DNA from 2 places in the Micromonospora sp. NPDC049102 genome. Region 2 is predicted to be linked to the other one. Evidence: riboswitches for the same ligand, from Rfam matches in the RefSeq annotation. Region 2 holds a riboswitch; the other holds the start of a gene.
The links. A riboswitch is a leader RNA that binds a small molecule or an ion and turns the genes downstream of it on or off. The one in region 2 is predicted to bind thiamine pyrophosphate.
Positions count from the first base shown of each region.

Region 1 (5,873 bases), on a different contig from region 2:
GGGGCGCCTGCGCGGCCACCACGTCGACCGCCCGCTTCACCACCGCCATCACCTCGTCCCACTCGCCCTCGACGGTGGTGAACATGGCATCGGTCCGGTTCGGCAGCCCGGACTCGCGGACCACCCGTACCGCCTCGGCCACGAGGTCGCCCACGGAGTCGCCGCCCCCGAGCGGGGTGATCGAGAACGCGATCAGCATGCGCCGATCGTGCCAGTAAACAGGGTGCGCGTCTCCTCGTGTGATGGTTAAGGTTCCGGCATGCGTAACTGACGCCCCATTTCCGAGCCGGTCCGCCGCCCCGCGTCGCGGTCCGTGCGCTCCCGGGCGTCGCACGTCTCCCTACCCGCCGTTCGGCGGCGTCGAGCCTTCCTGATCCCCGGTGAGCAGTCCCTTCCCATCCGACCGTCGCGCGCGACGGTCACCAGCCGATTCGACCGACCGCCGGAGCGCGGGAACGGCCGGGACGGTCGGCACCGAAGGAGGCCCGGATGCCCGCCAGGCGTAACCCGAAGAAGTCCCGTACCCCCAAGATGTCCCCGCCCGGACAAGTTCCGGCGGCCGACCACGGCCCGGCGACTGGTCGCGGCACGATCCTGCCGGCCAGCCCCGATGTCGCGGTCGAACCGGCCCTGCCAGCGGCCCTGGTCGAACCGGCGGCGCCGACGCTGCCGGCGGCTCTGGTCGACCCGGCGGCGGCCGCCGAGCCGCTCCGGCCCGGAGCGGTCCCGGCCGACGCGGCGCTGCCCGTCGACGTGCCGGCGGCTGTCGACGCGCCTGCGGTGGAGGATCTGCCCACGCCGGTCAGTCGACCGTCGGCACCGACGGCCGGGCCGCCCACGGGCGGGGGCAACCGGTCGGCCGGCGGCCGTAGCCAGGCGGCGGGGCAGACCCGCCGCTACGCCTTCCGGCGTAGCTGACCGAGCCGTGCGCCCGCGCCGGCGCACGACTCCGCGACAGCAACGTCAGGGATGTAGTGGCTTCCCACGCTGGCGAGGCCACTACATCCCTGACGTTGCGCGGATCCTGCCGCCGGCGCGGGGCGGGCGCACGGCGGTCGGGTGCGGGCGGCGTCAGCCGAGCAGGGGACGGAAGGTGCCGGCCAGGATACTTGTCGTCAGCGCCGCGCCGGCCAGCGTGAACGCGCCGACGACGAGCAGTGTGTCGGCGAGACCGAAGTGCTGGCGGCGCGCGACGGTACGGGGTGTGTCGGCGTCGAACCCGCGGGCGTCCATCGCGACGGCCAGCCGGGTACCTCGGCGGATCGCGCCGACCAGCAGCGCGAACGCCGTGGACGCGAACAGCCGCAGCTTCGCCACAGGGTTGCGTCCGGCGTCCACGCCCCGTGCCCGGCGGGCCATGCTGATCATCTGCCATTCCTGGCCCAGCAGCGGTACCAGCCGGAACGCGGCCAGCGCTCCGACGGCGAACCGCGCCGGCGCCTTCGCGTTCTGGATCAACGCGTCCGCCAGGTCGGTCGGGTCGGTGGTGGCGAAGACGATCACGCCGGGCAGGGCCACCGCGAAGATCCGCAGCACCAGGCCGAGCGCGGTGAGCAGCACGCCGGTGCTCACCAGCACCGGGCCGGCGTCCAGCAGGACGCGACCGGACTGGTCGGCGGCGAAGAGCACCAGGGTGACCAGGATGCCGACGGCGCTGAGCAGCAGCGGCAGGGCACGCCGGGCCAGCACCCGGTAGCGGAGGCCGAACAGCGGCAGGACCGCGAGTTCGACGGCGATGGCGATCGCGGGCGCCAGCGGGTCGAGCGTGGCCAGCAGGGTGAACGAGAAGAGCAGTGCGGCGGCGAGCTTCGCCACCGGGTTGCGCCGGGCCAGCGGCGCCCCGGGCCGGGCGACCGGTTCGATGCTGATCATCGGTGAACCTCCCGTCCGGCGTCGAGGCGTCGGTCGCGACGCGCCGGCACGGTCACGACCGCTCCAGGGTGACGGTGCGGTCGGCGAGCGCGGCGACGAAGTCCACGTCGTGGGTGACGCTGACGACGCCGTGCCCGGCGTCGCGCAGGTCGGCGAAGAGGTCGACCAGCTCGCCCCACGTCCGCCGGTCCTGGCCGAAGGTGGGCTCGTCGCAGATCAGCAGGCGGGGCGCGGTGGCCAGGGCCGTCGCCACGCTGAGGCGTCGCGCCTCGCCGCCGGAGAGGGTGTACGGGTTGGCCGCCGCGAGCCTGGTCAGCCGTAGCCGCTCCAGCAGTCCGGCCGCCGTCTCCTTGACCGCCGCCTCGGGTTGGCCCGTCCGGCGTGGGCCGAGCGCCAGCTCGTCGAAGACGGTGCCGGTGACGAACTGGTGCTCCGGTTCCTGGAAGACCGACCCGATCCGTCGGGCCAGCGCGGGCGCGCGCCAGCGGTGCGGGGGAGTGCGGTGGTGGGCGCCGGCCAGCTCGGCCGAGGCGGTGACCCGGCCCGTGCCCGGTTTGAGCAGCCCGCCGAGCAGCAGCGCCAGGGTGGACTTGCCGGCGCCGTTCGGTCCGCGCACGGCGAGGGCCTCTCCGGCGCGTACCGTCAGATCGGTGGAGCCCAGCCGGGGCGGCAGGCCGAGCCGGTCGGCGGTGAGCAACACGTCGCCGGCCGCGGCGGTGGCCCGGCGCGGCGCGACGGGATGGCCGGGCACCCAGACCCCCTCGGCGGCGAGGGTGTCGCCGTGCGCGGCGAAGACCACGTCGGGCGTGCCGTCGGCGCGGACCCCACCGCCGGGCTCCAGGACGACCACCCGGTCGACCAGGGGCAACGCCTCGGCGACCCGGTGTTCGACCAGGATCAGGGTGGTGTCGGCGTCCAGTGCGCCCGCTACGGCACCCCGGACCAGGGCAGCCCCGTCCGGGTCGAGGTTGGCGGTGGGCTCGTCGAGCAGCAGCAGGCCGGGCCGCAGCGCCAGCGCGCCCGCCAGGGCGAGACGCTGCTGCTCGCCGCCGGAGAGGGCGGCGGTGCCGCGGTCCCGGGGGTACGGGAAGCCGACCCGCCGTAGCGCCTCGTCGACCCGTGGCCAGATCTCGTCGGTCGGTACGCCCCGGTTCTCCAACCCGAACGCGACGTCGTCGCCGCTGCGTGCCATCACCAGCTGGGTCTGCGGGTCCTGGAAGACGATGCCGACCCGTTCCCGGCCCTTGCGGGGGTCGAGCCCGTCGATCTCGACGGTGCCCTCCTGCTCACCGGAGTCCTCCGCCAGCAGCCCGGCCAGCGCGCTGAGCAGGGTGCTCTTGCCGGCTCCCGAGGGCCCGAGCAGCAGGACCCGCTCGCCGTCCTCCACCCGGAGATCCACCCCGCGCACGGCCCAGGCCCGCCGCCCGGCGTGCCGCCACCCGAAACCCCGCAGCAGTACGCCCACGATCCCTCCCTCATCCATGTCCTCGCCGGTGATCAAGAGGTTCGCGTCGGAATTCCGCCTGCCGATGACGCGAACCTCTTGATCACGGGGTGCGCGCAGGTCTAGATCAGCGCGCGGGTTCGGCCGGAGGGGAGGCGGTCCAGGGCGCCGGTGTTGGCCAGGGCGCGGGTGAGCAGCCAGCCGCCGACACCCGCGATGATCGTGGCGCTGACGATGGTGAGCAGCGCGTACGGGATGCGGTAGTCGCCCAGCGCGTAGTCCGCGTTCCAGACGAAGAAGTCGAACAGGGCCGCGCTGAGGCCCGTCAGCGCGCCGGCCAGCACGGCGGTCGGCAGCCGGTACGACCGGTAGCGGAACGCGGCGAACGCCAGCTCGGCCCCGATACCCTGCACGATGCCCTGCGGGATCACCGTGCCGGCCCACTGGCTGCCCAGCAGCGCGGAGACGACCGCGGCCACCGTCTCGCAGTAGAGCGCGGCGCCGGGCTTGCGGATGACCAGCCCGCCGACCACTGCCGGCAGCAGCCACACGCCGTAGATCAGCGTCTGCGCCGGTGGGAAGAAGGCGAACGCGCCCTCGGTGGCGCTCCAGACCAGGCCCCAGGCCCAGAAGATGACGCCGAAGGCAACCGCGATCACCGAGGCGACCACGATGTCGATCGTGCGCCAGCGGTGGGTGGTGTTGTCCATGCTGTGCTCCCAGTTCAGTGAAACGAACCAGGAGAAGACGCACGCCGCGCGTCCGGTGGCACCGGACTCACGGCGCGGCTGGAGGTCGACCGAACTCCCTGCGCTGGCATTACCCAGATCAGGTTCGAGGGTCTGCGGGCGTGCCCGCACTCTCAGCGCTGTGCGCTCCCCTGTCGGATGTGAAGTTGTCTCGCTGACGCTAGCACCGACCAGGGGTAACAGCCCAGCAGGGCGTCGTGACGTGCGCGCATCCGGGCCGGCACGACGACGGCTGGGTAGGCTGACGATCATGCAGGTCGACGCGCGGGGTCTGACGTTCGAGGTACGCACCGGCGGCCCGTCCGACGGCGCCCCCGTCCTGCTCCTGCACGGTTTTCCGCAGCACAGCGGCGAGTGGGACGAGGTCGTGCCGCCCCTGCACGCCGCCGGCCTGCGCACGTACGCGCTGGACCAGCGGGGCTACTCGCCGGGTGCCCGGCCCGCCGAGGTGGCGGGGTACCGCATCCCCGAACTGGTCGCCGACGCGGTCGCGGTGCTCGACGCGCTCGGTCTGGACGCCGTGCACCTGGTCGGCCACGACTGGGGCGCGATAGTGGCCTGGGCGGTGGCCGCCGCGCACCCCCGGCGCGTCCGTACGTTGACCGCGGTGTCGGTGCCCCATCCGGCGGCCATGGCGCACGCGCTCGCCACCGACGGCCAGCAGAAGGCCCGCTCGTCGTACATCGCGCTGTTCCGCAAACCCGGCAAGGCCGAGAAGGTGCTGTTGGCGTGGCACGCGACGGCGCTGCGCAAGCTGCTGGGCGGGGTCGGCGACGCCTCCCGCGTCGACCGCTACGCCGACCCGATGCGCGAGCCGGGCGCACTGACCGCCGCCCTGAACTGGTACCGGGCCATGTCCCGTGCCGACCTGGCCGCCGTCGGCCCGGTCGCCGTACCGACCACGTACGTGTGGAGTGACCGGGACGTCGCGATCGGCCGGGCCGCCGCCGAGGCGTGCGCCGCGAACGTGACCGGCGACTACCTCTTCGTACCCCTGGCCGGGGTGAGCCACTGGATCCCGGACGCCGCGCCCGCCGCGCTGGCCGAGGCGGTCCTGGCGCGGGTCGCCGGGACGGCCTGAGCCGTGCCGGGCCGGGGGAACGTGGGACGGGGGAACGCCGTGACCGCGCCCGTGGGCGGGCCGGGCACCCGCCGGTCCATCGCCGCGGAGCTGCGCCTCCTGGGGGTACGCCCCGGATCGACGGTGCTGGTGCACGCCGGGATGCGCCCACTGGGCTACGTCTGTGGCGGGCCGCAGGCGCTGGTGCTGGCCCTGCGTGACGCCCTCGGTCCGGATGGCACCATCGTGGTGCCCACCCACACACCTGACAACAGCGACCCGGCGCAGTGGCGGAACCCACCGGTGCCGGTGGACTGGTGGCCGTTGATCCGCGCCGAGATGCCCGGCTTCGACCCGGTGCTCACGCCGAGCCGGCACATGGGTGTGTTCGCCGAGACGGTCCGCTGCTGGCCGTCGGCGCTGCGCAGCGGGCACCCCCAGGTGTCCTTCGCCGCGCTCGGCCCGGCGGCCGAGCGGGTGGTCGCCGGGCACACCCTGGCCGACATGCTCGGCGAGGGATCTCCGCTGGCCCGGCTCTACGACCTGGACGCCGACGTGCTGCTGCTCGGGGTCGACCACGGCGTCAACACGTCGCTGCACCTGGCCGAGTACCGCCGACCCGCCGTCGTGCGTGAGCGACTGGGCGCGGCGGTGCGGACCGCCGACGGTGGCCGCGAATGGGTGTGGTGGCAGGACGTCCGGATCGACGGAAGTGACTTCGGCGCGCTGGGCCGCGACCTCGACGACA
Region 1 covers NZ_JBICTE010000007.1:75,872-81,744, forward strand. The annotation lists gene ACGFH9_RS10185 (MTH1187 family thiamine-binding protein) at 1-199, opposite strand, end outside; gene ACGFH9_RS10190 (hypothetical protein) at 490-918, shown strand; gene ACGFH9_RS10195 (energy-coupling factor transporter transmembrane component T family protein) at 1,072-1,872, opposite strand; gene ACGFH9_RS10200 (ABC transporter ATP-binding protein) at 1,925-3,340, opposite strand; gene ACGFH9_RS10205 (ECF transporter S component) at 3,439-4,026, opposite strand; TPP riboswitch at 4,104-4,208, opposite strand; gene ACGFH9_RS10210 (alpha/beta fold hydrolase) at 4,316-5,146, shown strand; gene ACGFH9_RS10215 (aminoglycoside N(3)-acetyltransferase) at 5,186-5,873, shown strand, end outside.
Region 1: it holds a riboswitch for thiamine pyrophosphate, as region 2 does, so the genes downstream of both, ACGFH9_RS10205 (ECF transporter S component) here and thiE (thiamine phosphate synthase) in region 2, are expected to answer to the same signal.

Region 2 (5,873 bases):
AACTCGAAGTCCATCGGGCGGATCATCGACATACCGGGGAGGAGCTGGTTGATGTCCACCAACGACTTGCCGTCGGCGGTCATCTGCATCGTGTACATCTTGTTCTGGTTCCACTCGCCGAGCAGCGCCTTGCCGTCGAAGTAGGCCGGCCACTTGCGGGTCGAGTTGAGGTTGGCGTCGTACCGGTAGGCCGGACCGCCCATCGGGGCGCCACCGCCGCCGATCTCCGGGTACCGCGCGTCACCGGCGTAGCCGTAGTCGACGGTGGCCGGAACGACCGGCGGGAGGTTGGTCAGGCCCGTGTTGTTGGGCGAGTTGTTCACCGGCGCGGCGCAGTCGAACTTCGGACCGCTCGGACCGGACGGGAACGTGTAGTCGTTGTACGCCTCGTTCGTGCCCGTGCAGTACGGCCAGCCGTAGTTGCCGGGGGTCACGACGTTCCACTCGACCAGGCCACGAGGGCCCCGGTTCGGGTTGTCCGCGTTGGCGTCCGGCCCGTAGTCACCGACGTACAGCGTGTCGGTCTTCGGGTCGGTGCCGATCCGGAACGGGTTCCGGAAGCCCATCGCGTAGATCTCGGGACGGGTCTTCTCGGTGCCCGGGGCGAAGAGGTTGCCGGACGGAACCGTGTACGTCCCGTTGTCCTGCGGGTGGATCCGGATCACCTTGCCGCGCAGGTCGTTCGTGTTGGCCGAGGTGCGCTGCGAGTCGTAGTCCTGGCGACCCGCCCGCTCGTCGAGCGGCGCGTACGCGTTGGACTCGAACGGGTTGGTGTTGTCACCGGTGGCCAGGTAGAGGTTGCCGGCGCTGTCGAACGTCATGCTGCCGCCCGCATGGCAGCAGGTGTTGCGCTGGGTGTCGACCCGGAGCACCTGCTTCTCGCTCGCCAGGTCGATGGTGTCGCCGGTCACCGTGAACCGGGACAGCAGGTTGCGCGTGACGTTGTCGTTCGGGGCGTAGTACAGGTACACCCACTTGTTGGTGGCGAAGTCCGGGTCGAGCCGGATGCCGATCAGGCCGTCCTCGTTGCCGGTGAAGACGTCCAGGTCGACGGCGGTGACGGTGTTGCCGGTGTCCGGCTTGATGATCTGGACCCGTCCGTCGCGCTCGATGTAGAAGACCCGCCCGTCGGGGGCGATGTCCAGCTCCATCGGGTTGCTGGTGTTGCTGTCCAGCGTGACCTTCTCGAAGCTGGAGGTCTTCGACGCGCCACAGTCGGCGTCGACCACGCCGGCCGCCGTCTGGATGCCACCGAGCAGGTGCTTGAGGAACTCGGGCTCGGCGTACGACTCGCGGGTGTGCCCGCCGCCGGTGTACCAGGAGCGGCCACCGTCGAAGTCCTGACACCACGCCGTCGGGTGGTCGGCGCCCATCGCGCCGGCGCCCGGGGTGTAGCTCTTCTCGTCCAGGCTGGCCAGGACGTGCACGTCCGACCGGGGGTTGGTCTGGAAGTTGTACCACTCGTCGAACCGGGACCAGCGCTCCGGCAGTCCGGTGGTGGACGGGTGGGCCGGGTCCTCCACCTTGACGGTGGCCTGCTGGTTCTGCGGGTGGTTGGCGAAGTACGCGCCGACCAGGTCGCCGTACCAGGCCCAGCTGTACTCGGTGTCCGAGGCGGCGTGGACGCCGACGTAACCGCCGCCGGCCTTCACGTACCGCTCGAAGGCCGCCTGCTGGTCGGCGTTCAGGACGTCTCCGGTGGTGGAGAGCCAGATCACAGCCTGGTACTTGGCGAGGTTAGCGTCGCTGAACGCGGCACCGTCCTCGGTGGTGTCCACCGTGAAGCCGTTGGTGGCACCGAGCTGCTGGATGGCGGCGATGCCGGTGGGGATGGCGTCGTGCCGGAAACCGGCGGTCTTCGAGAAGACCAGGACGGAGTAGGGGTCGGCCGCTGCGGCCTTCGCTGCCTTCGGTGGTGCCTTCTGCACCACCTTGGAGAAGGGAGTCGCGGCTTGCGCGTCTCGCGGGGGGACCTGCGCTGCGACCGGAGCCGCCTGCGCCGGAGACCCGATCAGGGCCGTCGACGCGAGCGCGAGGGACAACAGGGTAGCGGTGAGTGGTACAGGGGCACGACGAGAACGGGACACGCCGCCTCCAATGTCGCGGTGGACAGGACTCGCGGGGCCGGCTCGCCGAAGACCGTCCCAGATGGAGCCGGTGGAGACGCCGTGCCAGGGCGTCCACGCCGGCATTTTGTCGATTCGCTGAACAAATTAGTTCTGCTGCATCGATGTCCGGCAAGATGCCGGCGGGTAACGGTTCTGCAACGGCGGGCGACATTCCGAACAGGACCGGAGAAAGCACCCCGATCGATCTCTCGCGCCGGGGCGGCGGGTTCTCCCTTGGCAGGGGAGGCGATATGTCGTACGGTGACACGCAAGTAACCCACGGGAGCCCGGTGTACCGGGCTGAGAGGGGGGCTGACAGCCCCCGACCGTCGAACCTGATCCGGGTAATGCCGGCGCAGGGAGGAGCGTTGCCGTGCCGTCCCTTGGCCGACTGCATCTGATCACCGACACCCGACCCGGGCGCGATCCACTCACCGTGGTCCGGGCCGCCCTCGCGGCGGCCCGCGCCGACCTCGTCGTGCAGGTCCGGGTGGAGGACTCCGCCACCGACCGCGAGGCGTACGACCTGGCCGCCCGGGTGCTGGCGCTGTGCGCGTCGTACGGCGCGACGTGCCTGGTCAACGACCGGCTGCACGTGGCGCTCGCGGTGGGCGCCGCCGGTGGCCACGTCGGCGCTAACGACCTACCGGTCGCCGCGGCCCGGCACGTGCTCGGCGCAACCCGCGTGCTGGGCGCCACCGCCCGCGAGCCGAGGACCGCGACCGAGGCCGTCGTCGCCGGGGCCACCTACCTGGGCGTGGGCCCGTGCCACGCCACCAGCACCAAGGTCGGTCTGCCCGACCCCATCGGAACCGTCGGGATACGCGACGTCGCCGACGCCGTCGACGTGCCGGTCATCGCGATCGGCGGGGTGACCGCCGACCGGGTGCCAGCGCTCCGGACCGCCGGGGCGTACGGGGTGGCGGTGGTCGGGGCGATCTGCGCGGCCGCCGACCCCGCGCGGGCGACCGCCGAACTGCTGCGGGCGCTGGCGTGACGCGTACCGAGGTGGCGGTGGTGGGCGGGGGCCCGATCGGGCTGGCCGTCGCGTGGCGCTGCGCCAGCCGGGGCCTGCGCGTCGAGGTACACGACGCGGCACCCGGATCGGGGGCGTCGGGCGTCGCCGCCGGGATGCTCTCTCCGGTCGCCGAGGCGTACTTCGGTGAGCGTCGGCTGACCGAGCTGCTGGTGGCCTCCGCCGCCCGCTGGCCCACGTTCGCCGCCGAGCTGACCGAGGCCAGCGGCACCCTCATCGGCTACCGGAGCGAGGGCACGCTGATGGTCGGGCTGACCGGTGACGACCTGGCCGAGGCGCGCCGGCTCTGGGCGTACCAACAGGGTCTTGGTCTGCCGGTGACGCCGCTGCGCCCCACCGAGCTGCGCGACCGCGAGCCGGCGCTCGCCCCGCGGGTGCGCGGTGGCGCGCTCGCGCCCACCGACCACCAGGTCGATCCCCGGCTGCTGGTACCGGCGCTGCGCACGGCCGCGCGGCGGGCTGGCGCGGCGTTCGTGCCGCGACCGGTCCGGCGGCTGTCCGACGTGGACGCCAGGGTCACCGTGGTTGCGGCCGGCTGCGGTGCCGCCGCCCTCACCGGACTGCCCGTGCGGCCGGTGAAGGGCCAGATCCTGCGGCTGCGCGCGCCCGGCGGCGTCGCGCCGGGCTTCCGGCACGTGATCCGGGGGTACGCCGACGGCGAGCACGTCTACCTGGTGCCCCGCACCGACGGTGAGGTGGTGCTCGGGGCGACGGTCGAGGAGCGGTCGGACACCACAGTCACCGCCGGCGCGGTGCAGCGACTGCTGCGCGCCGGTGTCGACCTGCTACCCGAGCTGGCCGAGTACGACCTGGTGGAGGCCGTCGCCGGTCTGCGGCCCGGCACCCCGGACAACGCGCCGATCCTCGGGCCGCTGCCCGGCCGGCCGGACGTGCTCGCCGCCACGGGACACCACCGGCACGGCATCGTGCTCACCCCGGTCACCGCCGAGACGATCACCGACCTGGTGCTTACCGGAGTACCCGACCCGCTGCTCACCGGTTTCGGCGCCGACCGGTTCGCCGGCCCGATGCGCGGTTTCGAGGAGGAGTGATGGAGTTGACGGTGAACGGGACCGGGCGCACTGTCCCCGGCGGCGCGTCGGTGGCCGATCTGGTCGGTGACGTCGCCCCGCACCAGCGTGGCGTCGCGGTCGCGGTCAACGGCGAGGTGGTGCCCCGGACCGGCTGGCCGGTCACGGAGCTGCACGACGGCGACCGCGTCGAAGTGCTCACCGCAGCGCAGGGCGGGTGAGCGGCGTGCCGTTCGAACTGGGTGGGACGACGTTCGGCTCCCGGCTGATCCTGGGCACCGGTGGGGCCGCGAACCTGCACGTGCTGGAACAGGCGATCCGGGCGTCCGGTACGGAGCTGGTCACGCTGGCGCTGCGCCGGGTGGACACCGCGCCGGGCACCGGGGGTGGGCTGCTGGAACTGCTGGACCGGCGCGGGGTACGGCTGCTGCCGAACACCGCCGGCTGCCACACCGCGACCGAGGCGGTGAAGGTGGCCCGACTGGCGCGCGACGCGTTCGACACCGACTGGGTGAAGTTGGAGGTCATCGGCGACGAGCGGACGCTGCTGCCCGACGGGGTGGAGTTGCTCCGCGCCGCCGAGGAACTGGTCGCGGACGGCTTCACGGTGCTGCCGTACACCAGTGACGACCCGGTGCTCGCCCGCCGCCTCGCCGACGTGGGCTGCGCCGCGGTGATGCCCGCCGGCGCGCCGATCGGCTCGGGGCTCGGCATCGGCAACCCGCACCACATCCGGCTGATCCGGCAGAGCGTGGACGTCCCGGTGATCCTCGACGCCGGCATCGGCACCGCGTCCGACGCGGCGCTGGCCATGGAGCTGGGCTGCGACGCGGTCCTGCTGGCCAGCGCGGTCACCCGGGCCGCCGACCCGGTGGCGATGGCGACGGCGATGCGGTACGCAGTCGAGGCCGGACGCCTCGCCGCGGGCGCGGGCCGGATCGCCCGGCGTTTCCACGCCCTGCCCTCCACCTCCGACGAGGGAAGACCGGACCTGTGACGGGGTTGCTGCCGGGGGTCGTCCTGTTGACCGACCGGCTGGTCGCCAGGGGCGGTCTCGAACGTGTCGTGGCGGGGGCGGTCGCCGGGGGAGTGCGTTGGGTCGTGCTCCGGGAGAAGGACCTGCCCCGCGCCGAACGCGCCGCTCTCGCCGTCGACCTGCGCGCGATCCTCGCCGACGCCGGCGGGACCCTCATCGTGGCCGGCCCCGACCCGTTGGGCGGGGACGCCGTCCACCTGCCGGCCGCCGGCCCCTACCCGCCGCCGGCTCTGCCGCTGGTCGGCCGCTCCTGCCACAGCGTGGCCGAGCTGAACCGTCTGACCACCGAGCACTACGCCACGGTCTCCCCGATCTGGCCCACCCGGACAAAGCCCGGCTACGGCCCACCCCTGCACGTCGAAGGGCTGCGCACGCTTGTCGACGCCAGCCCGGTGCCACTCCTGGCCCTAGGTGGAGTGGAGACCCCGGAACAGGTAACCGCCTGCGTCGAGGCAGGAGCCGCCGGAGTAGCAGTCCTCGGCGCACTCATGCGAGCAGACAATCCGTCTGCAACAGCACACCTGCTGACCAGCGCCTTCGCCGAGGCGGTCACCCAGAAGCTCCTAGAAAGCCGGCACGGTCGGCCGCAGCCCCAAAGCGCAACCAAAGAGGCAACATGACACCAAGAACAACCCTGACCATCGCCGGCTCCGACTCCGGCG
Region 2 covers NZ_JBICTE010000001.1:410,787-416,659, reverse strand. The annotation lists gene ACGFH9_RS01955 (ThuA domain-containing protein) at 1-2,087, opposite strand, end outside; TPP riboswitch at 2,378-2,487, shown strand; gene thiE (thiamine phosphate synthase) at 2,482-3,105, shown strand; gene thiO (glycine oxidase ThiO) at 3,102-4,196, shown strand; gene thiS (sulfur carrier protein ThiS) at 4,196-4,396, shown strand; gene ACGFH9_RS01935 (thiazole synthase) at 4,393-5,172, shown strand; gene ACGFH9_RS01930 (thiamine phosphate synthase) at 5,169-5,831, shown strand; gene thiD (bifunctional hydroxymethylpyrimidine kinase/phosphomethylpyrimidine kinase) at 5,828-5,873, shown strand, end outside.